Regions from separate parts of the Streptosporangium lutulentum genome, predicted to be linked through region 2. Evidence: riboswitches for the same ligand, from Rfam matches in the RefSeq annotation. Region 2 holds a riboswitch; each other region holds the start of a gene.
The links. A riboswitch is a leader RNA that binds a small molecule or an ion and turns the genes downstream of it on or off. The one in region 2 is predicted to bind cobalamin.

Region 1 (5,021 bases), 1.6 Mb from region 2:
CCCTCGCGGACGGCCTCCCTGAGGTCTCCGCGCCGCAGGAGCAGGCCCGCGCCGCTCCTGCCGCGTTCGAGCTGGTACGGCGCGGCGGCGCCGACGGTCGCCCGCAGGTGCAGGGAGCCCGGGCGCCCCTGGGGAACGCGGGCGCCGGTGGTCCGGCCGAGGGGTGTCATGGCCCTGGACCGCCGTCCCGGAGCCCCCGAGCCGACCCCCGGGACCGTGAACAGCCTGGTCCTCGCCGCGGGGTCGGCGTCGAAGGTCTGCTCGCGGCCTCCGGGACCGGCCTCCGGCCCGGGGCCGGCGGAGGGCTGGGCGCCGGAGGGCGGGGTGGTGGGGGGCGGGGCGCCCGGCGCTCCGGGGTCCGGGGCTGCGGGTCCCGGGACGTCCGGGGTCGCGGAGGCGGTGGAGTCGGTGGAGTCGGTGGAGTCGGTGGAGTCGGCGCCGCCGCCCGAACCGTCCGGCCCCTGATCGTCGGGGCCCGCGCCGCCCGGACCCTCCGGACCCGGGTCGTCCGGATCCGGGTCCTCGGGGCCCACGGCGGCCGGGTCGTCGGGAATCCGGTTCAGGAGGTCCTCCAGCTTGGACTCGTCCAGGCCGGGGGCGTCGAAGGGGTCACGGCGCCGGCGGTGCGGAAGGGCGAGCCTGGCGGCCTCGCGCACGTCGTCGGCGGTGACGACGGTACGGCCCTGCCAGGCGGCGTGGGCGATCGCCGCACTCGCGGTGACCAGGTCGGCGCGGAGCCCGTCCACCTCGAACGCCGCGCAGACCGTGGCGATCTGCAACAGCGCGGAGTCGGGCAGCACCACCCGGGGCAGCCGGGCCCGGGCCTCGGCGATCCGCCTCGCCAGGTCCTGCTCCTCGCCGGCCCACTTCTGGGCGAAGGCGTCGGGGTCGGCCTCGAACGCCAGGCGCCGCCGTACCACCTCCGCCCGCTCCGGCGCCTCCCGCGACGCCCGGACCTCCACGGTCAGCCCGAAACGGTCCAGGAGTTGCGGCCGGAGCTCCCCCTCTTCGGGGTTCATGGTGCCCACCAGCAGGAACCGGGCCGCGTGCCGTACCGACACGCCTTCGCGCTCGACGTAGCACGTGCCCAGCGCGGCGGCGTCCAGCAGCAGGTCGACCAGGTGGTCGTGGAGCAGGTTGACCTCGTCCACGTAGAGGACGCCCCGGTGGGCGCCCGCCAGGAGGCCGGGTTCGAAGGACTTCACGCCCTCGGTGAGCGCCCGTTCGATGTCGAGGGAGCCGACCAGGCGGTCCTCGGAGGCGCCGACCGGCAGCTCCACCAGGCGGGCGGGCCGCACGGTACCGGCCGCGGAACCCGCGGGCGGCTCGGCGTGCGCCCGGGCCTCGTGCGGCCCGTCGGGGCAGCCGGGGTCCGGGGTCGCGGGGTCGCAGGAGAAGCGGCAGCCGCTCACCACCTCGACGGGGGGCAGCAGCGCGGCCAGCGCCCGCACGATCGTGGACTTGGCCGTGCCCTTCTCCCCTCTGACCAGCACCCCGCCGGAGCGGGGGGACACGGCGTTGAGGATCAGCGCGAGCTTCAGGTCCTCCGATCCCACGATCGCGGTGAAGGGATAACGGGACTCACGCACCTTCGAGATCTCCTTGCCTTTTGTCATGGGGTGTAGCTCAGCTGCCAGCGCCCGCCCCGGCCGGTGAGCGCGACGCGGGCCAGCGGCGCGACGTCGATCCGCCAGAACGCCGCGGCGGGCGCCCCGAGGGCGTGGACGACCGCGGCGCGGATGACCGGGGGGTGGGTGATCGCGACGAGCCTGCCGGGGGCGCGGCCGGCGAGCCAGCCCGCCACCCTGCCGAGGAGGCCGGCGATCGACTCTCCCCCGTGGGGCGCCGCGGCGGGGTCGCCGAGCCAGGAGGCGAGAGCCTCGGGTTCGGCGGCCTCGACCTCGCCGAGCGTCCGGCCGCTCCAGCGACCATAGTCGCAGTCGGCGAGCAGCGGGTCGGGGTCGGCCCGCAGGCCGAGCGCCGCGGCGGTCTGGACGCAGCGCACCTCGGCGGGGCAGGCCGCCGAGCCGCGGCCGAACTCCCGCGCCAGGCCGGTGGCCCGGCGCAGGCCGCGTTCGTCGAGCGGTTCGTCACCCGGGAACGCGGCCCGTGCCGTCGCCGAGGTGGAGGCGTGACAGACGAACAGCAAGCGGGTGACCCCCGAGGGGGTCGTCACCCCGTGCTGCGCCCGCGCGCGGCGAAGGCGAACAGCGCGCCGATGCCGGTCCAGAACACCGCCTGGGTGCCGATGGACGCGATCCGGAAGTTCCACAGGAGATCGGCGGGGAAGCCCGCGGGCACCTCGTTGATCTCCGGAAGGAGGATCAAGGCCACGGCCACGGGGATCAGCACCGAAGCCCCCGCCGACAGCCAGCGCAGCCAGGGCTCACGCTGTGCGGCGTACCGGTAGGCGGCGGCGCCCGCGGCGACGGCGAGGATCCCGATGAGCACCGCGACCAGGTAGAGCACGGTGCGCTGGTTGATCGTCTCGGGATCACCGACCGCAGGTGGGTTGGCGGGATATTTCAGGAAAGGGATGAGGACGATGGCGCCGAAGGCGGCGGCCGCGAGGGTCACCGCGAGCACCGGTTCGGAGCGGGGCCCGGCCCGGCCGCGCAGGAACGCGTAGACGAGGGCGAACAGCCCCCCGACGGCCAGTCCGTACAGGGCCAGGGCGAGGAAGAGCCCGAAGCGCTGCCCGTCCCTGCTGACCAGTGCCTCGTCCTCGTCGTGGGAGTGGGCCGCGGGTTCGGCGGCCTCGTGGGAGTGGGATCCGGCCGCCGGGGCGGCGGCCGAGGCCGCCTCCTCGATCGCGATGGCCTGGTCGATGCGCGGCTCGCCCACGGCGTAGGCGAAGGCTGCCGCGAACAGCCCGGCGAGCAGTCCGGCGAGTAGTCCCCGGACGATGAGTTTGGTGATCACATGCGGCTCAGTGACACGGGACGCCGAGCAGATGGCGCCCGTCGTGCATGAGCTCGTGCAGGTAGTTCCCGGCCTGCGAGACCGCTCCCTGGTCGAACGTGACCAGGTAGGCGAGCAGCAGCAGCACCGGTACGGCGAGCAGCCACCAGGTGAGTGAGGACAACGGGATGGGCTTGGCGTGCGGAGCCGAGATCTGGCTCACGGCCACCTCCTTCGGGATTGACGCGTCCCTTTTTCGTAGGTCGGTGGCGGTCGAGTGACCTGGCTTCCGGCACTGACGTGCCGGTTACAGTGGCGCGACCGCACCGGTATTTCACCGGATTTCCCTCGCACCGCCACAAATCCCCCGGAACGTACCCCGGTTACCTATCCCCCGTCAATCCAGACATCAAGACCATCCGGACATGACGGTGCGGGGAGGCGATCCCATCGGGACCGCCTCCCCGCACGATCGGAGGATCACTACTCGCCGGTGAGGGCCGTCACCAGCTCCGCGGCGGTCCGGCAGCGGTCGAACAGCTCACCCACGTGGGCCTTGGTGCCGCGCAGCGGCTCCAGGGTCGGAACGCGCTGCAGCGACTCGCGGCCGGGGATGTCGAAGATCACCGAGTCCCAGGAGGCGGCGGCGACCGACTCGCTGTACTGGCTCAGGCAACGCCCCCGGAAGTAGGCGCGGGTGTCGCTGGGCGGGATCTCGATGGCCCGCTGGACCTCTTCCTCGGTGACCAGCCGCTGCATCCGGCCCCGGGCGACCAGCCGGTTGTACAGACCGCGGTCGGGCCGGATGTCGGAGTACTGGAGGTCGACGAGCTGCAGGCGCGAGTGGGACCAGGGAAGGTTGTCGCGGGTGCGGTAACCCTCCAGCAGTTCCAGCTTGGCGACCCAGTCCAGCTCCCTGGAGAGCTGCATCGGGTCCTCGGCCAGACGGGTGAGGACCGACTCCCAGCGGTCCAGGACGTCCTTGGTGGGCTCGTCCACGCCGTTGGCGCTGCGCTCCTCGGCATACTTGCGCGCCAGCTCCAGATACTCCATCTGGAGCTGTACGGCCGTCAGCCTGCGGCCGTCGCGCATCGGGATCTCGTATTTGAGCGTGGGGTCGTGGGAGACCGCCCGCAGGGCCTGGACCGGGTTGTCCACGGTGAGATCGCGGGTGAAGTAACCGTCCTCGATCATGGCGAGGACCAGCGCGGTGGATCCGAGCTTCAGGTAAGTAGAGATCTCCGACATGTTGGCGTCACCGATGATGACGTGCAGGCGGCGATACTTCTCCGGATCGGCGTGCGGCTCGTCGCGGGTGTTGATGATCGGCCGCTTGAGCGTGGTCTCCAGGCCCACCTCGACCTCGAAGAAGTCGGCGCGCTGGCTGATCTGGAAGCCCTCGCTGCGTGAGTCCTGGCCGATGCCGACCTTGCCCGCGCCGGTGACGACCTGCCGGGAGACGAAGAACGGCGTCAGGTGCCTGACGATGTCGGCGAACGGCGTGGCCCGCCGCATCAGGTAGTTCTCGTGGCAACCGTAGGAGGCGCCCTTGTTGTCGGTGTTGTTCTTGTAAAGCTGGATCGGGGCGTTGGCCGGCACCGCCGAGGCGCGGACCGCCGCGTCGTGCATGACCCGCTCCCCCGCCTTGTCCCAGATCACCGCGGCTCGCGGGTTGGTGCACTCGGGAGTGGAGTATTCGGGATGGGCATGGTCCACATAAAGCCGGGCGCCGTTGGTCAGGATCACGTTGGCCAGGCCCAGATCCTCATCCGTGAGCTGGCTCTGGTCGGCCACCTCCCTGGCCAGGTCGAAACCTCGCGCGTCTCGCAGAGGATTCTCCTCCTCGAAGTCCCAGCGCGCGCGCCGCGCCCGGGCCGTCGAGGCGGCCAGGTAGGCGTTCACGACTTGGGAGGAGGTCACCATCGCGTTGGCCCCCGGCTGTCCGGGCACGGAGATGCCGTATTCGGTCTCGATGCCCATCACCCGCCGTACCGTCATGCGCACCCTCTGTTCATCCGGGACTGTTCTCTTCTCCGTATGTATTCCCGACCCTAGACCCTTCACTATGCCCGGTGGTCGGACAGTTATGGCACCGAGGCCTTTTCGCCCGCAACGAGGGG
Region 2 (5,021 bases):
ACTCCTGTGTTAACGAACCGTTGCGGGATCCGCCGTTGTTCCCGCTCTGGCCAGGGCGAATGATTGATCATGTCGCCGGCGCCCAGCGCGGCGACGACAGATCACCACCCCGATCGACACTCCAGAGAGCATGGCATGCTGAAGAACGAGAACCGGATCGACCTGGACCACTGGCAGACGCGGCTGGACCGGCTGCGCGCCACCCACCACGTCCCAGGCGCGTCCCTGGCCGTTCTGGTGGACGGCCGGATCCACGAGTTGGCCAGCGGGGTGCTGCACCGGGGGACCGGGGTGGAGGTGACGACCGACTCGATCTTCCAGTCCGGGTCGATCGCCAAGGTCTACACCGCCACGCTGATCATGCAGCTGGTCGACTCCGGCGAACTGGATCTGGACGCGCCGGTGACCGAGGTGCTTCCGGAGTTCGCCACCGCCGACCCGGCGGCGACCGAGCAGATCACCGTCCGCCGGCTGCTCTCCCACACCAGCGGGCTGACCTGTGACTTCAATCACGACACCGGACGCGGCGACGACTGCCTGGCCAAATACGTCGAGGCCGCCAAGGGCGTCGCGCTGGACTGCCGGCCAGGGACGGGCACCTCCTACTCCAGCGTCGGGTACAACGTGCTGGGCCGCGTCGTCGAGGTGGTCACCGGCCAGGTCTGGGACCAGGCGCTGAAGGACCGGCTGCTGGTCCCGCTGGGGCTGGAGCACTCGATGACGCTGCCCGAGGAGGCGCTGCGGTTCCGGGTGGCGATGGGGCACCTGGGCGAGCCCGGAGCCGACCCAGACCCGGCCCCGGCCTGGGACATGATGCCGCGTTCGGCCGGCCCCTACGGCCGGGTCCTGACCACCGCCGCCGACGTCGTTCGGCTGGCCCGGATGCACCTGGCCGGCGGCCTCGCTCCGGACGGCACCCGCGTGCTGTCGGCCGGTTCGGTCGCGGCGATGCAGCGCCGCGAGGTCGACAGCCCCGACAAGTGGACCGTCAGCGCCGACGGCTGGGGGCTGGGCTGGAGCCTCTACGACTGGGACGGCGTCGCCGGCTACGGCCACGACGGGTCGTCGGTGAGCCAGCACGGCTACCTGCGCGTCGTGCCGCACGCGGACGTGGCCGTCGTGCTGCTCGCCAACGGCGGCGGGACCCGCGAACTGTACGATGCGCTGTTCCGGGAACTCCTCGCCGAACTGGCCGGTGTGACCATGCCCGAGGCCTTCGGCCCGCCCGCCGAGCCGCCCGCCGTGGACGTCACCCCCTACCTGGGCACCTACCGTCGCGAAGGCGTCGAGATCACCATCACCCAGGACGAGGACGGCACCGCGCACCTGCGGTACGAGTTCGTCGACGGGATGAAGGACCTGTCCCCGCCGCTGGAGGCCGTCCTGATCCCGGTCACCGACACCGTCTTCGCCGCGACCGGCTCGGCCTTCGGCGTGGACGCCCTGCCCGTGGTGTTCGCCACGCTCGCCGACGGCACCCGGTGCTGTTACGCCGCCATGCGCGCCGCACCCAAGATCGCATAGAGCCGCCCCGCACCGCTTCGACCCGATCTCCGCCGTGATGCGGCGACCGGGTCGAAGCCCATCTCACCGCCCTGGACCGAGTTGAAGCCCGACTCGCCGCCCTGGGCCACCTCTTCAGCCGGCTCGGGCTCGACCCCGCCGTCGTCAAACGCGACGGCGCTCCCCGACCCGCTCCCCGCGCTCTGGACGCTCGCCATCCGGCGGCCGGGCGTGGGGAAAGGGATCTCCCCGGTGTGACATCAGGAAAGGCACGAGCACGTCCAGGAGCGCTTCGGGATTGTCCTCCTGCACGCTGTGTCCCGCGTCCATCTCGCATCCCCTGACATCGGTCGCCCAGGTCCGCCAGGGAGCGACCGGGTCGCCGTCGTACAGTTCCGGCAGGTCGTCGTGCCTGCCCCAGACCACGAGCACCGGACAGGCGATCTTCTTTCCTGCGGCCTTGTCGGCGGCGTCGTCGCGCCGATCCACGGTGAGTCCCGCGCGGTAGTCCTCGCACATGGCGTGGACGGTCTGGGGGTCGCGTCGCGCGGCGCGGTAGTCCTCCAGCGCCTCGTCCGCCACGCGGTCGGACCTGTCGGCGTACCACGCGTCCGGATCTTGATTGATCACACGTTCCGCCGGGTTCTTCGTCTGCCCGAGGAAGAACCAGTGCCACCACAGTCGCGCGAAGGTCTCCCCGGCGCGATCGAGCACCTCGCCGATCGGGGGGCCGCCGATGTTCACGAAAGCCCGCACCGACTCCGGATGGTCCATCGTCAACCGGAAGGCGACGTACGACCCGCGATCGTGCCCGACGACCGCGAACTCGTGATGGCCCAAAGCGTGCATGAGAGCCACGACGTCGTCCGCCATCGCGCGCTTCGACATCTGTGCGTGCTCCGGCTCATCCGCTGGAACGGTCGAGCGGCCGTAGCCGCGTAGGTCGGGGCAGACGACGGTGAAGTGCTCGGCGAGCGCGGGAGCCACCTTGTGCCAGGTCGCGTGAGTGTGCGGATGGCCATGCAGGAGCACCACCGCCGGACCTGAGCCGCCGTGGCGCACGCGCAGCGTCACCGGCCCGACGTCGATGTGGTCGAAAGCGAAGTCGTCGAACATCCGGCGCGGCTTCCCTCGTCCGATCACCCCAAACGTGAGGCCGTGATGACATGGTCGGACGCATTCCGTCACGTAAACGCCGTCTTTGTCTCTGATGGTGGGTGTGCGACCATGGTCGGTGAAGGCGACGGCGGAACGAGGAATCCGGTGTGAATCCGGTGCGGTCCCGCCACTGTGATCGGCGAGCGGATCCCGAACAAGCCACTGCCCGCGTGCGGGTGGGAAGGCCGGGACGAGCATCGACCCGAGAGCCAGGAGACTCACGCGGTCGCCTCCTCACGATATGGGGCGGATCTCCCCAAGAGAGGACGGTGCGCGGCATGCCGGGTTTCGGGCTGCCCGCCGTACGGGACTCCTCTGGCGATCCGGCTCCTCGCCCGCCGCGGTCGCTGTCGAGGAATGGCGGCCGCGGCCCGTTTTCAGGAGACCATCAATGGGTTTTCCCCGCTCACGGGGCGAAGCGGTGTCCGTCGCCCTCTACGGGTCCAACGACACCCGAGTACGCTCCGTCCCCCCTGCGCCGCTCGGAATCCCGGCGGTCGAGCCGTCCTCTGCTTCTTCATCCCACCGCGCTCCTCGGGTGCCGCTCGTGAGCGAAAGGATCCGGCCATGACGGCCCGGCGCGCGCGCCCGCTCCTCCTGCTCCTCGTGTCGGCCCTGCTGATGACCGGCTGCGGGAACACCGGAGCCACCGGGGCCACCACAGAGCGCGGTCCCTCGGCCGCGAACCCGCCTGTCGCGGGCTTCCCCGTCACCGTGGTCAACTGCGGGGTGAGCACCACCTACCGGCGGCCGCCGCAGCGGGCGGTGACGCTCAACCAGCACGCCACCGAGGTCATGCTCGCCCTCGGGCTGGAGAAGTCGATGGTCGCGACGGCCTATCTCGACGACCGGATCCTGCCCGAGTACGAAACCGTCTACCGGGCGATCAAGGTGCTCGCCAAGGAGTACCCCTCCTACGAGTCGCTGCTGTCGGTCGAACCCGACTTCGTGTACGGCGGGTTCAACAGCGCCTTCGACGAGAAGGAGGGACGTGGCCGTGCCGTCCTGGCCGAGGCCGGAATCGACTCCCACGTCAACATCGAAGGCTGCCCGACCGGCCCGGTGACCATGGTCCAGGTCGAGGAGGAGATCCGGACGATCGGGAAGATCTTCGGCGTGGCCGATCGCGCCGAGCGGCAGATCGCCGCGATGCGCGGAGTGCTGGATCGCGTCAAGGAGAAGATCGGCGGAATCGACCCGGTCAAGGTGTTCGTCTACGACAGCGGCGACAAGACGGCCTTCACCGCGGGAGGCGCCGGCATCGGCAACGAGATGATCGAACTGGCGGGCGGGACGAACCTGTTCGCCGACCTTCCCAAGGCCTTCGGGGACGTCTCGTTCGAGCAGGTGGCCGAGCGGGCGCCCGAGGTGATCGTCATCTACGACTACGGCGACGAGTCCGCGGAGGACAAGAAGAGGTTCCTGCTCTCCAATCCCGCGCTCAAGGACGTGCCCGCGATCAAAAACCAGCGTTTCGCGGTGCTGCCGCTGTCGTCCACGGTGCTGGGCGTGCGGGTGCCCGCCGGCGTGGAATCGCTGGCCCGCCAGCTGCACGCGGACCGCTTCGCGTGATCGAGATCGCCGAATCCCGGCCGGCGGCGACCACGACCGAGGCCGCCGCCGGTCGGGCACGCGTGCCGTACGCGCTGGTCTTGACGCTGCTCGGCATCGCCGTGGTGGTGACCGCCACGGCCGGGATCGCGATCGGCTCGGTCCGCCTGCCGTTCGGCGAGGTGTGGGGCATCCTGCTGCACCGGATCTTTCCCGCGCTGGTCGAGCCCACCTGGACGCCGGTCAGGGAGACGATCGTGATGGACGTCCGGGTTCCCCGGGTCCTGCTGTGCGGCGTCGTCGGCGCGGGCTTGTCGGTGTGCGGGATGGCCCTGCAAGCCCTGGTGCGCAACCCGCTGGCCGACCCGATGCTGCTCGGGGTGTCATCGGGGGCGACCGTCGGCGCCGTGCTCGTCATGGTGCTCAACGTCTCGCTGCTCGGCGCCTTCTCCCTGCCCCTGGCCGCCTTCGGCGGCGCTTTGGCGGCACTGCTGCTGGTCTACTTCCTGGCCAGTGCCAAAGGGCGGATGACCACCATGCGGCTGGTGCTGTCCGGGGTCGCCACGGGCGAGGTGCTCTCGGCCGTCGCCAGCTACCTCATCATCACCTCCGGCGACCCGCGCAAAGCCGAATCGGCGCTGCGCTGGATGCTGGGCGGCCTGGCCGGCACCACCTGGGACCTGCTGTGGATCCCCGCCGGGGCGGTCCTTGCCGGCACCGCGGTGCTGCTGGGTGTGTCCCGCCCGCTCAACCTGCTGCTGGCGGGGGAGGAGGCGGCCGCGGCCCTGGGCCTGAACGTTCACCGCTTC
Region 3 (5,021 bases), 1.4 Mb from region 2:
ACCAAGGCTTTGTTCTCTCTGGGGTGAACGTACGGATGACCCTCAACTAGCGTCTTACATGACGCCGATTCGCCATATTTCCGGGAAGCCGGGTCGGCGCTCTGTAAGCCCAGGCAGCACGCCAGGCTCAAACATCAGACACGGAGTGATTTTTCATGTTCAAGCACGCTCTCGCCGCCGGAACATTGGTGGCTTCCACCCTCATCGTCGGCCTGACGGTGTCGGCCCAGCCTGCCGGCGCAAGCGCGACTCAGGAATCCGCCGCCACGTCCGAGAACTCGAGCGCCAGCGGCAACTTCTTCATCGATCCCTTCAACCCTTATGGCTACGGCCGGGTTTACTACAACACCCTCGGCTACGGCCAGGTCTACTACAACCCTTTCAGCTACGGCCAGGTCTACTACAACCCTTACACCATCTACCGCTGGTAGTTCATTAGCGGTTGATTAATTCCACTTTTCTGCTGAGTTTTCACATTTGCCCCTGGTCAGCCGTATTGGCCAGGGGCATCCTGCGGGACAGAGCCGTTTTGGACCGTGATCCCCGCGGTCTCACCGAGAGACCCGTCTCAGCAGGTAGGTGTCCATGATCCAGCCTTTGCGTTCCCGAGCCGCGGCGCGGACGTCGCGGATCTGGCCGGCGACCTCCGTGACCGCTCCGGCCACCAGGATCTCGTCGGGGGTGCCGAGATAGGCGCCCCAGTAGATCTCGAATTCGGCGGCGTCGGGAAGGGTGGCGAAGGCACAGCGGGCGTCGAGCATGACGACGATGTCGTCGGCCTCGGGGACCTCCAGGGCCAGGCGGCGGCCCGTGGTGATGTGCAGGGGCCGCGCGATCCGGGTCAGGCCGATGCGGTGCCGGGCGGCCAGAGCGGACACGCTGCTGATGCCGGGCACGACGTCGTAGACGAATCGGACCGCGCCCCGATCCAGGACCTCCTCAAGGACGGCCGGCGTGCTGTCGTAGAGGGAGGGGTCGCCCCAGACGAGAAACGCGCCGGTCTCGTCGTCGCCGAGCTCGTCGCGGATGAGCCGTTCGTAGACGCCGGCGCGGCGTGATCGCCAGTCCTGGACCGCGGTGGCATAGGCGGCGCTGGTCCGGTCGCGGTCGGGATCACGGGCCTTGACCAGCCGGTACGGCGCGCGGGCGTGCGCGTCGACGAGGTCCTGCCGGAGCCGGATGAGATCGTGCCCGGCCTCGCCCTTGTCCAGGATGAAGAACACGTCGGCCGCCGCGATGGCCTTGACCGCCTGGAGGGTGAGGTGGTCGGGGTCTCCCGCGCCGATGCCGACGATGAGAATTCGCTTCACGAGGAAGAGTCTGCCGCTGTCGTGGAGAGACCGGCGCGCCGGACGGCCGCGCGGACCATGGTGAGGGACCTCTCGGGGGCCGCGACCCCCGGCGATCCGCCGGCTCGGCGCGCGGACCACGGTGAGGGATTTCTCGGGGGCCGCGACCCTCGGCGATCCGCCGGCTCGGCGCGCGGACCACGGAACGGGGAGCTGGGTCCGCTATGTCCTCAGTGACCGTTCGTGCGACCATGACTGGTGAAGGCGACGGCGGAACGAGGAAGCCGGTGTGAATCCGGTGCGGTCCCGCCACTGTGATCGGCGAGCGGATCCCGAACAAGCCACTGCCCGCGTGCGGGTGGGAAGGCCGGGACGAGCATCGACCCGAGAGCCAGGAGACTCACGCGGTCGCCTCCTCACGATATGGGGCGGATCTCCCCAGGAGAGGACGGTGGCCGCCATGTGGTCCTACCGGCAGTGCGCCCTTCGGCCTGCCCGTCGATCGGGGCCGTCCCGGTGATGCCACGACCCGCGACCTCCCGTCGCGTCGCAGGCGTTCTGTCCGAGGTGGCGACGATCAGCGCCTACTTCGAGCTCGAAACGGGACCGCTCGAATCCGGGTGGCTCCCGCTCACCGAGCTGCTCACCGGCCCGAGCGTGCTGTCGGGCAGGATCGCCGAGGTGGCGCGACGCCTGGGCACCACCGAGGACCTGGTCGCCGCCTCCATCTTCTTCCAGGGCCTGGCCGCTCGCCTGTGGTCGCCGGTCATCGGTGCGGCCGTCACCCGCGGGGTGCTCGTCGACCTGGCGCCGGACCGCGCGTTCTGGCGTCCCACGCCGAGCGGCCCGCTCCCGCTGCGAGTCGCCCACCCGGAGGGCTGGGAGATCACCGACCCGAACCGGGCGGCCGAGCCGATCTACCGCGTCGTGGTCACCGGGCTGCTGGAGCCACTGGCCCGCACCACGCGGGAGGTCACCAAGATCGCCCCCGGTCTGCTGTGGGGCAACGCCGCCTCCGCGCTGGCCGGGACCGTCCAGGCGATCGCCCGCCGCCATCCGGGACACGCCGCCGGCGCGAGCGCGCTGGGGCGCGAACTGCTTTCCACGGGGGTCCTGGAAGGCGGCGGTGAGCTGGCCGAACCCGCCCCGGGACACTCGTTCTTCGTCCGGCGCAGCTGCTGCCTGTACTACCGCCTGCCGGGCGGCGGCATGTGCGGCGACTGCGCTCTGATCGATCCGGAGATCCGCCGCGAGCAGTGGACGCGAGCCGTACGAGCTGCCCGGGGAGCCCCATGAGCCGCTCGGCCGGCCCTCCGCGTGTCCGGGAACCCGCCGGCGACCGGCGGGTTCCCGGCCCGCCCGCCCGACCGGCCGGGGCGAACCCCGTGCCCCTGCCTCGAACCGTCATCTGACCTGCTCGAATGCACCGGCAAAGGATTCACGTGCGCATGAGGAAACCGGCACCATGCAGGATCGTCGTCTGCCGCGGCTGCTGCTGCGGCGACCCGGGGAAGGTGGCCGGACTCGACCACGCCGAGCAGGTCGCCCGCTTGTCCGAGACCGCCGCGGTCCGCGTCACCGACTGCCTGGACGTGTGCGAGCGGGCGAACGTGATCGTCGTCCAGCCGTCGGCCGCCGGCCGCGCCGCGGGAGGCCGTCCCGTGTGGCTCGGCCTGGTCAACGACCCGGACGCGGCCGAGGACATCGCGGCCTGGGTTCGTGCCGGTGGCCCGGGAGTGGCCGAACCGTCCGACATCCTCAGCCTGTACGTCTTCACCCCGCCCCGCCGTGTCCGCACCGCGCCGGCACTTTCCTGACGGTGGCCCGCCGGATCGAGGGGCTCGGGATTTCCACCGTCATCCCGATGACACGGAGACCCCGCCGGCCGAACGCGATCGCGTCCCCGGCCGACCGGTCCCGGATCGGCCGCCGCCGTCCTGTCCGCTCTCCGTCTGGAGACGGGGGAGTCCGGCGGGCCCCGGCGAGAGGGGCGTCACGAGCCGGGCTTGATCTCCGTGCCCTGCGCGGAGACGAGGCGCCATCCCGCGACGGAGTCGGAGACGAAGACGTGGGTGTACCGGCTGCCGGCGGTGAAGACGGCGCCGTCGGCGCCGGTGAAGTTCATGCCGGTTCGCCCGACGACGATGCCGACGTCTCCGATACGGCGGACGACGGCCTCGTCCGGGAAGGACTGCACGGCCGGAAACCGGACGGTTCCGGATGACATCAGACCGAGCAGGTCGGCTCGGGTCACGGTCGCGCCGTTGTCGATGGCGACCATGACGAAGTCGTCCGCCAGCAGGTCGTCCAGGCAGGAGAGGTCGGCGGCGACCAGGGCGTCGAAGAAGCTCCGGTCGCGGTCGAGCAGGAGGGCGCGGTCGTCAGGGTCGGCCAGGATGGTCATCGGCGTCCGTTCCAGGATGCGGGGACAGGAGCTTTGAGGCTAAACCTTGACATTGGCGACAATGTCAACAGGAACCTCCTGACCGGAGCACCGGGGGCACGCTCGCCGGGGGCGTTCAGAGGCTGCCGACGAACAGCTCGGCCTCGGCCTGACCCATGCCGGTCTCGCCGCGTACCAGGTGGATCGCCTGCGCCGTGCGACCGGCGGCCTTGAGCTCGCGCACGCGGGTGGCCAGGTCGGGACCGGCGTGCGGCAGGGCCACGGGGGAGGGCCGGAACGGGGCCAGCACGGGATGGCTCCACATGGGGTGCCCCAGGGCCACGGCGTCGATGACCTTCTTGGACTCGGACAGGCCGAGCCCGGTGTGATGGCGCAGCGCCTTGATCGCATGGATCTTCTGTCCCTGGCGCGTCAGCCGCGTGACGAGCTCCTGCAGATCCTGGGGCGCCGGCGGCATCGGCGGTGGAAGGGACGCCCTGTCTCCCCTCCGGGCGACCACGACGACACCGAGGACGATCGCCAGGATCACCGCGAGCAGAGCGGCGGCGATGAGCAGCTCTACGGGTCCGATGTTCGGCACGAACCGCATCGTATGACGGGTCCGCGCACGCTGTACAGGAAGCGGTCCGGCCGTTGACGCGACCGCCCGCGCCGTTCGGCGCCGGCCTCGGGACGGGCGGAAGGCGGGTGCCGCCTCGCTCGCTCCGGGCGAGCGCCCATGACCGGAGCATCGGGGAGCCGCGCCGGCGAGGTCTCCTCGTCCGCCTTGACGGGCGTCTCGTCCAGCTCGGCGGCAACCGCCGTCGTGCGCTTTCACGCGTTCACGAACGATGATGAAGACCGCTTGCCGCAGCTTCGTGAGCGTCCTTCCAGGCTTGCCGGCCGCCGGAACCGGTAAGGGCGTGAACTCGATCGCCCGGTTCGGGTGAATAGAGATGACCGTGCCCCCCGCCTCGTGAGAACAGAGGCCCGATGAGCGGAGCCATGTTTGATCGCCGACGCACAATGCGCCCATACATCGGACCGCACCGACGACGCGGAGCTGATCCGACGGTCCCGAGACGAGCCCGACGTGTTCGCGACCCTGTTCGACCGTCACGCGCCGGAGCTCCATCGGTATGTCACCCGCAGGCTGGGTGACTCCATCGCCGACGACATCGTCGCCGACACCTTTCTCGCCGCCTTCGGAAAGCGCGGGCGCTACGACGTGACCCGGCCGGACGCCCGTCCCTGGCTGTACGGCATCGCCGCCAACCTCGTCGGCAAGCACCGCCGGGCGGAGGTCCGGGCCTACCGCGCGCTGGCCCGGACCGGTGTGGACGAGGTGG
Region 4 (5,021 bases), 1.4 Mb from region 2:
CGGCGTGGCCATGAAGAGGTTCAGCGACTGCGACTGGTCGATGTACGGCGTGCGCGCGGCGGCCAGGTCGATCAGCGCCTTCTGCGGCAGCTCCCAGGCGGTCCGGTAGAGCACCTTGAGGTCGGCGGGGATCTCGGGGATGTCCTGGACGGAGCCGTCGGCACGCTTGATCGCGTCACGGATCTGCGGGGTCCACAGGCCGCGGGCCTGCAGGTCGCGGACCAGGTAGCGGTTGACCTGGAGGAACTCCCCCGACAGGGTCTCGCGCTTGAAGACGTTGGAGACCTGGGGCTCGATGCACTCGTAGCAGCCCGCGATGGAGGCGATGGTGGCGGTGGGCGCGATCGCGATCATCAGCGAGTTGCGCAGGCCGGTCGTCGCGATCCTCTCCCTGATCGCCGTCCACTCCGCCGATCGCGCGGCGTCGTAGTGGTCGGGGTGGAGCACGCCGCCGGCGGCCCTGGTCTCGTCGTAGGAGGGGTGGCGGCCCCGCTCGACGGCCAGGTCCGCGGACGTGCCGTAGGCGGCGAGGGCGATCTCCTCGGAGATCCGGGTGGACAGCTCCAGCGCCTGCGGCGAGTCGAACGGCAGCCGCAGCGCGAACAGCACGTCGGCCAGGCCCATCACGCCCAGCCCGATCGGGCGCCACTTCTCGTTGGCCGTCCTCGCCTCGGGCGTCGGGTAGAAGCCCAGGTCGATGGTCCGGTCCAGGAACCGCACGGCGGTGCGGACGGTCGCGCGCAGCCGTACCCAGTCGACTCCCTCGCCGGTGAGGTGGGCGGCGAGGTTGATCGAGCCGAGGTTGCAGACGGCGGTCTCGGCGTCGTTGGTGACCTCGAGGATCTCGGTGCAGAGGTTCGAGAGGTGGATGACGTTCTCGGGGCGGGCCGTCTGGTTGGAGGTCCGGTTGGCCGCGTCCTTGAAGGTCATCCAGCCGTTGCCCGTCTGGGCGAGAGTGCGCATCATCCGGCCGTACAGCGAGCGGGCCGGGATCTGCTTGACGAACCGGCCCTCGGCCTCGGCGGCCCGGTAGGCCTCCTCGAACGCGGCGCCGTACAGGTCGGTGAGGTGCGGGACCTCCTTGGGGTCGAACAGCGACCAGACGCCGTCGGCCTCGACCCTGCGCATGAACTCGTCGGGGATCCAGTTCGCCAGGTTCAGGTTGTGCGTACGGCGGGCCTCCTCGCCGGTGCTGTCCCGCAGTTCGAGGAACTCCTCGACGTCGGCGTGCCAGGACTCCAGGTAGACGCAGGCCGCGCCCTTGCGACGACCGCCCTGGTTGACCGCGGCGACGCTGGAGTCCAGCGTGCGCAGCCACGGCACGATGCCGTTGGAGTGACCGTTGGTGCCCCGGATCAGCGAGCCGCGCGAGCGGACCCGCGTCCAGGCGATCCCGATCCCCCCGGCGTACTTGGACAGTCGCGCGACCTGCCCGTAGCGCTCGTAGATGGCCTCCAGGTCGTCCCGGGGAGAGTCGAGCAGGAAGCAGGAGGAGAGCTGGGGCCTGCGCGAGCCGGAGTTGAACAGCGTGGGCGAGCTCGGCAGGTAGGACAGGGTCGTCATGAGCGCGTACAGCTCGGCGGCCTCGTCGACGGTCTCCGACAGGCCGCAGGCCACCCGGAGGAAGAAGTGCTGGGGCCGCTCCAGGACCTTGCGGGTCTCCGGGTGGCGCAGCAGGTAGCGGTCGTACACCGTGCGCAGCCCGAAGTACTCGAAGCGCCCGTCGGCGTCCGGTGCGACCAGCGCGTCCAGCGCCGTGGCGTTGGCGGCCACGAACCGGGCCAGCTCGTCCTGGATGAGCCCGGCCGCGTGCGTCGCGGCGATGGACTCGGAGAAGGTCCGGACCCCGTGCCCGGCGGCCTCGTCGGCGATCAGCTCGGCCAGCATCCCGGCGGCGATCTTGGAGTTCGCCGGATCAGTGATCACCCGGGCGGCGGCCTCGTCGATCGCCAACCGGCGGTCGACCTGGTCGTTCCCGGTCTCCTTGGTGGCGTCGACCAAGGTCTGTGTCACGTTTTACCCCTCGCGTGCTCGTAATTCCCCCGTTGGCTCCCGCCGGAAGGGCGCACGCGTCTGAGAGCGGTTCCGGGCATGCCGGACCGCCTCGTTCCGCGAGCCCTCCCTCGAGGCCCTGGACAGTTTTCATGGTCGCCGGCAGGTTTTCGGACTCACGGGCGCCTTGCTCACGCCTACCGACCGTCGCTTCCCAGGCAAGGTGCGCCCAGTGCTCTCATGACGGTTGTCGTTCCCGTTCACCGCTGCGGGGCAGCCCCGGAGTCTCACCGGGTTCCCTCTTGCCTCGCCCCCGGAAGGGCGAACCAGCAACGAGTGAGGATCCTACATCTAGTGGCGCTTGACGCAACCACCCCTACACCTTGTGCTTGAGGACCTGAGCAGCCCCAGGTCGTAGAGAACCCCGCGGGTGCGTCCGGTCTCGGTGACGAGCCACTGGCGGAAATCCTCGCCGCTCAGATACACCCGGTTCCAGCCGTTGGCCGCGCACACCTCCTGCCAGCGCGGCGTGTCGTCCAGCCTGTCGCACAGGGCGACGGCCTCGTCCCTGTCCTCGGGGCGCATGCCCCGGGGGCCGAGCAGGCCGCACCAGTCGCTGTACTCCAGCCGGACTTCCAGCTCCAGGAGCGTCGGCGCGTCGATCCCGTCGATCCGCTGGCCGGAGGAGACCACCAGGGGTCGCAGGCGGCGCGCGGCGATCTCCTCCTTGAAGGAGCGGGCCGACCCCAGGAGCGCGGCCACCCGGCCGTCGTTGAGTGCCTCGACCGACTCGGCCCAACCGGGATACCCGCTGTATTCCAGCAGCCGGGCGTCCACCCCGAGACACTTGCCGATCATGCCGTAGAGCACGTGGTCGGAACCTCCCGTGAACCGGCCGCCCACCACCAGCCCCGCCGGATCGCGGCGGAGCACCTCGACGAAGTCCTCGAAGGTGCGCAGGGGGGAGTTCGCGGGGACGACCAGGGCCGCCCAGTCGCCGATCAGGCGGGCGAGGGGGGTGGTGGAGTCCACCACGGAGGGGGCGTTCGTGATCTCCGCCCCGGCCACCATCGGCATCCCCGTGAGGAGCAGCTTGCCTTCACTCATGAACGGGCCGTGGTCGGCGGCGAACGTGTTCATCGTGGCGGCGTCCAGACCGCCCGGATGGTTGCTCACTCCGACGGTCCTCGCCAGCTTCGCGTCGATCATGACGGCGGCCAGCGTGCGGGCGGCCAGATCCCAGCCCTGCCCGTGGGCCGTGGGCGCGATGATGGACAGCCTGCCGACCGTGGACGCGCCGGAGTTCCTCGTCGAACCGCACCCCGCGGCGACCATGATCCCCGCGGCGAACGCAAAAAACCCCCGACGGCGCATAAGCGGCCCTTCCCCCAAGATCCCCCTATACTTCAGGTTACTCTCATGTCACTCTCTGTCACATGTTGGGGGGTGTCGTCTCGGCCGGGAGGGGCTCCCCGGCGCGGTGAACACGCGGCGGGGAGCCCGGGGAAGGGGCCGGGAAGGCCAAGTCCCGGAGGCTCCGGGAAGGTCGGCGCCCAGGTCACTCCACCGTGACGCTCTTGGCCAGGTTGCGCGGCTTGTCCACGTCCCGGCCCAGGGCGACGGCGGCGTGGTAGGCGAAGAGCTGGAGCGGGATCGACAGCAGGATCGGGTCCAGCTCGGTCTCGTTCTTGGGCACCACGATGCAGTCGTCGGCCAGCTTGGTGTCGGCCGTACGGTGCCCGACCATGAGCACCCGCCCGCCGCGCGCGCGGATCTCACCCAGTGTGGTGAGGTTCTTGTCCAGCAGCTCGTCGTCGGGGACGATCGCGACGGTCGGCATGTCAGGGCCGATCAACGCCAGCGGGCCGTGCTTGAGCTCGCTGGCCGGGTAGGCCTCGGCGTGCACGTAGGAGATCTCCTTGAGCTTCTGCGCGCCCTCGCGGGCCACCGGATAACCCCGGACCCGGCCCACGAACATCATGCTCGGCGAGGTGGCGTACTTCTCCGCCAGCTCCCTGATCTGGGACTCCAGCGTGAGGATCTCCTTGATCTGGTCGGGCAGCCTGCGCAGGCCCTCGCAGACGCGCCGGCCGTCGGCCGGGGACAGGTCGCGAACGCGGCCCAGGTGCAGCGCGAGCAGGGCGAAGGCCACGGCGGTCGAGGTGAACGCCTTCGTGCTCGCCACCGAGACCTCGGGACCCGCGTGCAGGTAGACGCCTCCGTCGCACTCCCGGGCGATGGCGCTGCCGACGGTGTTGACGATGCCGAGCACCCGCCCGCCCTTGCGCTTGAGCTCCTGGACGGCGGCGAGGGTGTCGTAGGTCTCCCCCGACTGGCTGATCGCCACGTAGAGGGTGTCGGCCTCCACGACCGGGCTGCGGTAGCGGAACTCGCTGGCCGGTTCGGCGTCGGCCGGGATCCGCGCCAGCTCCTCGATGAGCTGCGCGCCGATCTGGCCCGAGTAGTAGGCCGAACCACAGCCGATGATCTTCACGCGGCGGAAGGACCGGGTCTCCCGCGCGTCCATGTTGAGGCCGCCGAGGTGCGCGATGTGGAAGCGGTCGTCGAGACGCCCGCGCAGCGTCCTGGCGACGGTGTCGGGCTGCTCGGAGATCTCCTTGAGGAGGTAGTGCTCGTAGCCCCCGGTGTCGTAGTGGCCGTCCTCCCAGTCGACGGTCAGCGGCTGCTTGGCCGTCTCCCGCGCGTCGCTGGCGAAGGTGTGGAACCCGTCGGCCTTGAGCACGGCGATCTCGCCGTCCTCCAGGTGGACCACCTGGCGGGTGTAGCGGACGAGCGCGGCCACGTCGGAGGCGGCGAACATCTCCTTCTCGCCGATGCCCAGCACGATCGGGCTGCCGTTGCGGGCCACGACCACCTCGCCGGGCCGCTGCGCGTCGATCACCGCGATGCCGTAGGTGCCGACGACCCGCTTGAGCGCCGTCCGGACCGCCTCCTCCAGCGAGTCGACGTCCTGGACGGTACGGGCGATCAGGTGCGACAGCACCTCGGTGTCGGTCTCCGACAGGAAG

Region 1: linked by a shared signal. The riboswitch ahead of J2853_RS17980 (CbtB domain-containing protein) and the one ahead of J2853_RS10070 (ABC transporter substrate-binding protein) in region 2 are both predicted to bind cobalamin.
Region 3: linked by a shared signal. The riboswitch ahead of J2853_RS16650 ((2Fe-2S)-binding protein) and the one ahead of J2853_RS10070 (ABC transporter substrate-binding protein) in region 2 are both predicted to bind cobalamin.
Region 4: linked by a shared signal. The riboswitch ahead of J2853_RS04290 (ribonucleoside-diphosphate reductase subunit alpha) and the one ahead of J2853_RS10070 (ABC transporter substrate-binding protein) in region 2 are both predicted to bind cobalamin.

What each region holds. Positions count from the first base shown of each region.
Region 1 is NZ_JAUSQU010000001.1:4,010,984-4,016,004, forward strand. It holds gene J2853_RS17965 (putative cobaltochelatase) at 1-1,616, opposite strand, end outside; gene J2853_RS17970 (histidine phosphatase family protein) at 1,613-2,176, opposite strand; gene J2853_RS17975 (CbtA family protein) at 2,173-2,922, opposite strand; gene J2853_RS17980 (CbtB domain-containing protein) at 2,930-3,124, opposite strand; adenosylcobalamin (AdoCbl) riboswitch at 3,168-3,261, opposite strand; gene dop (depupylase/deamidase Dop) at 3,385-4,899, opposite strand; gene J2853_RS17990 (acyltransferase family protein) at 4,986-5,021, opposite strand, start outside.
Region 2 is NZ_JAUSQU010000001.1:2,366,478-2,371,498, forward strand. It holds gene J2853_RS10060 (serine hydrolase domain-containing protein) at 136-1,524, shown strand; gene J2853_RS10065 (alpha/beta fold hydrolase) at 1,669-2,619, opposite strand; cobalamin riboswitch at 2,712-2,903, shown strand; gene J2853_RS10070 (ABC transporter substrate-binding protein) at 3,229-4,233, shown strand; gene J2853_RS10075 (FecCD family ABC transporter permease) at 4,239-5,021, shown strand, end outside.
Region 3 is NZ_JAUSQU010000001.1:3,717,903-3,722,923, reverse strand. It holds gene J2853_RS16660 (hypothetical protein) at 156-431, shown strand; gene cobF (precorrin-6A synthase (deacetylating)) at 552-1,310, opposite strand; cobalamin riboswitch at 1,514-1,709, shown strand; gene J2853_RS16650 ((2Fe-2S)-binding protein) at 1,809-2,585, shown strand; gene J2853_RS16645 ((2Fe-2S) ferredoxin domain-containing protein) at 2,738-3,106, shown strand; gene J2853_RS16640 (YybH family protein) at 3,283-3,693, opposite strand; gene J2853_RS16635 (50S ribosomal protein L7/L12) at 3,809-4,273, opposite strand; gene J2853_RS16630 (RNA polymerase sigma factor) at 4,766-5,021, shown strand, end outside.
Region 4 is NZ_JAUSQU010000001.1:1,000,401-1,005,421, reverse strand. It holds gene J2853_RS04290 (ribonucleoside-diphosphate reductase subunit alpha) at 1-2,013, opposite strand, end outside; cobalamin riboswitch at 2,137-2,338, opposite strand; gene J2853_RS04285 (Bug family tripartite tricarboxylate transporter substrate binding protein) at 2,344-3,366, opposite strand; gene glmS (glutamine--fructose-6-phosphate transaminase (isomerizing)) at 3,551-5,021, opposite strand, start outside.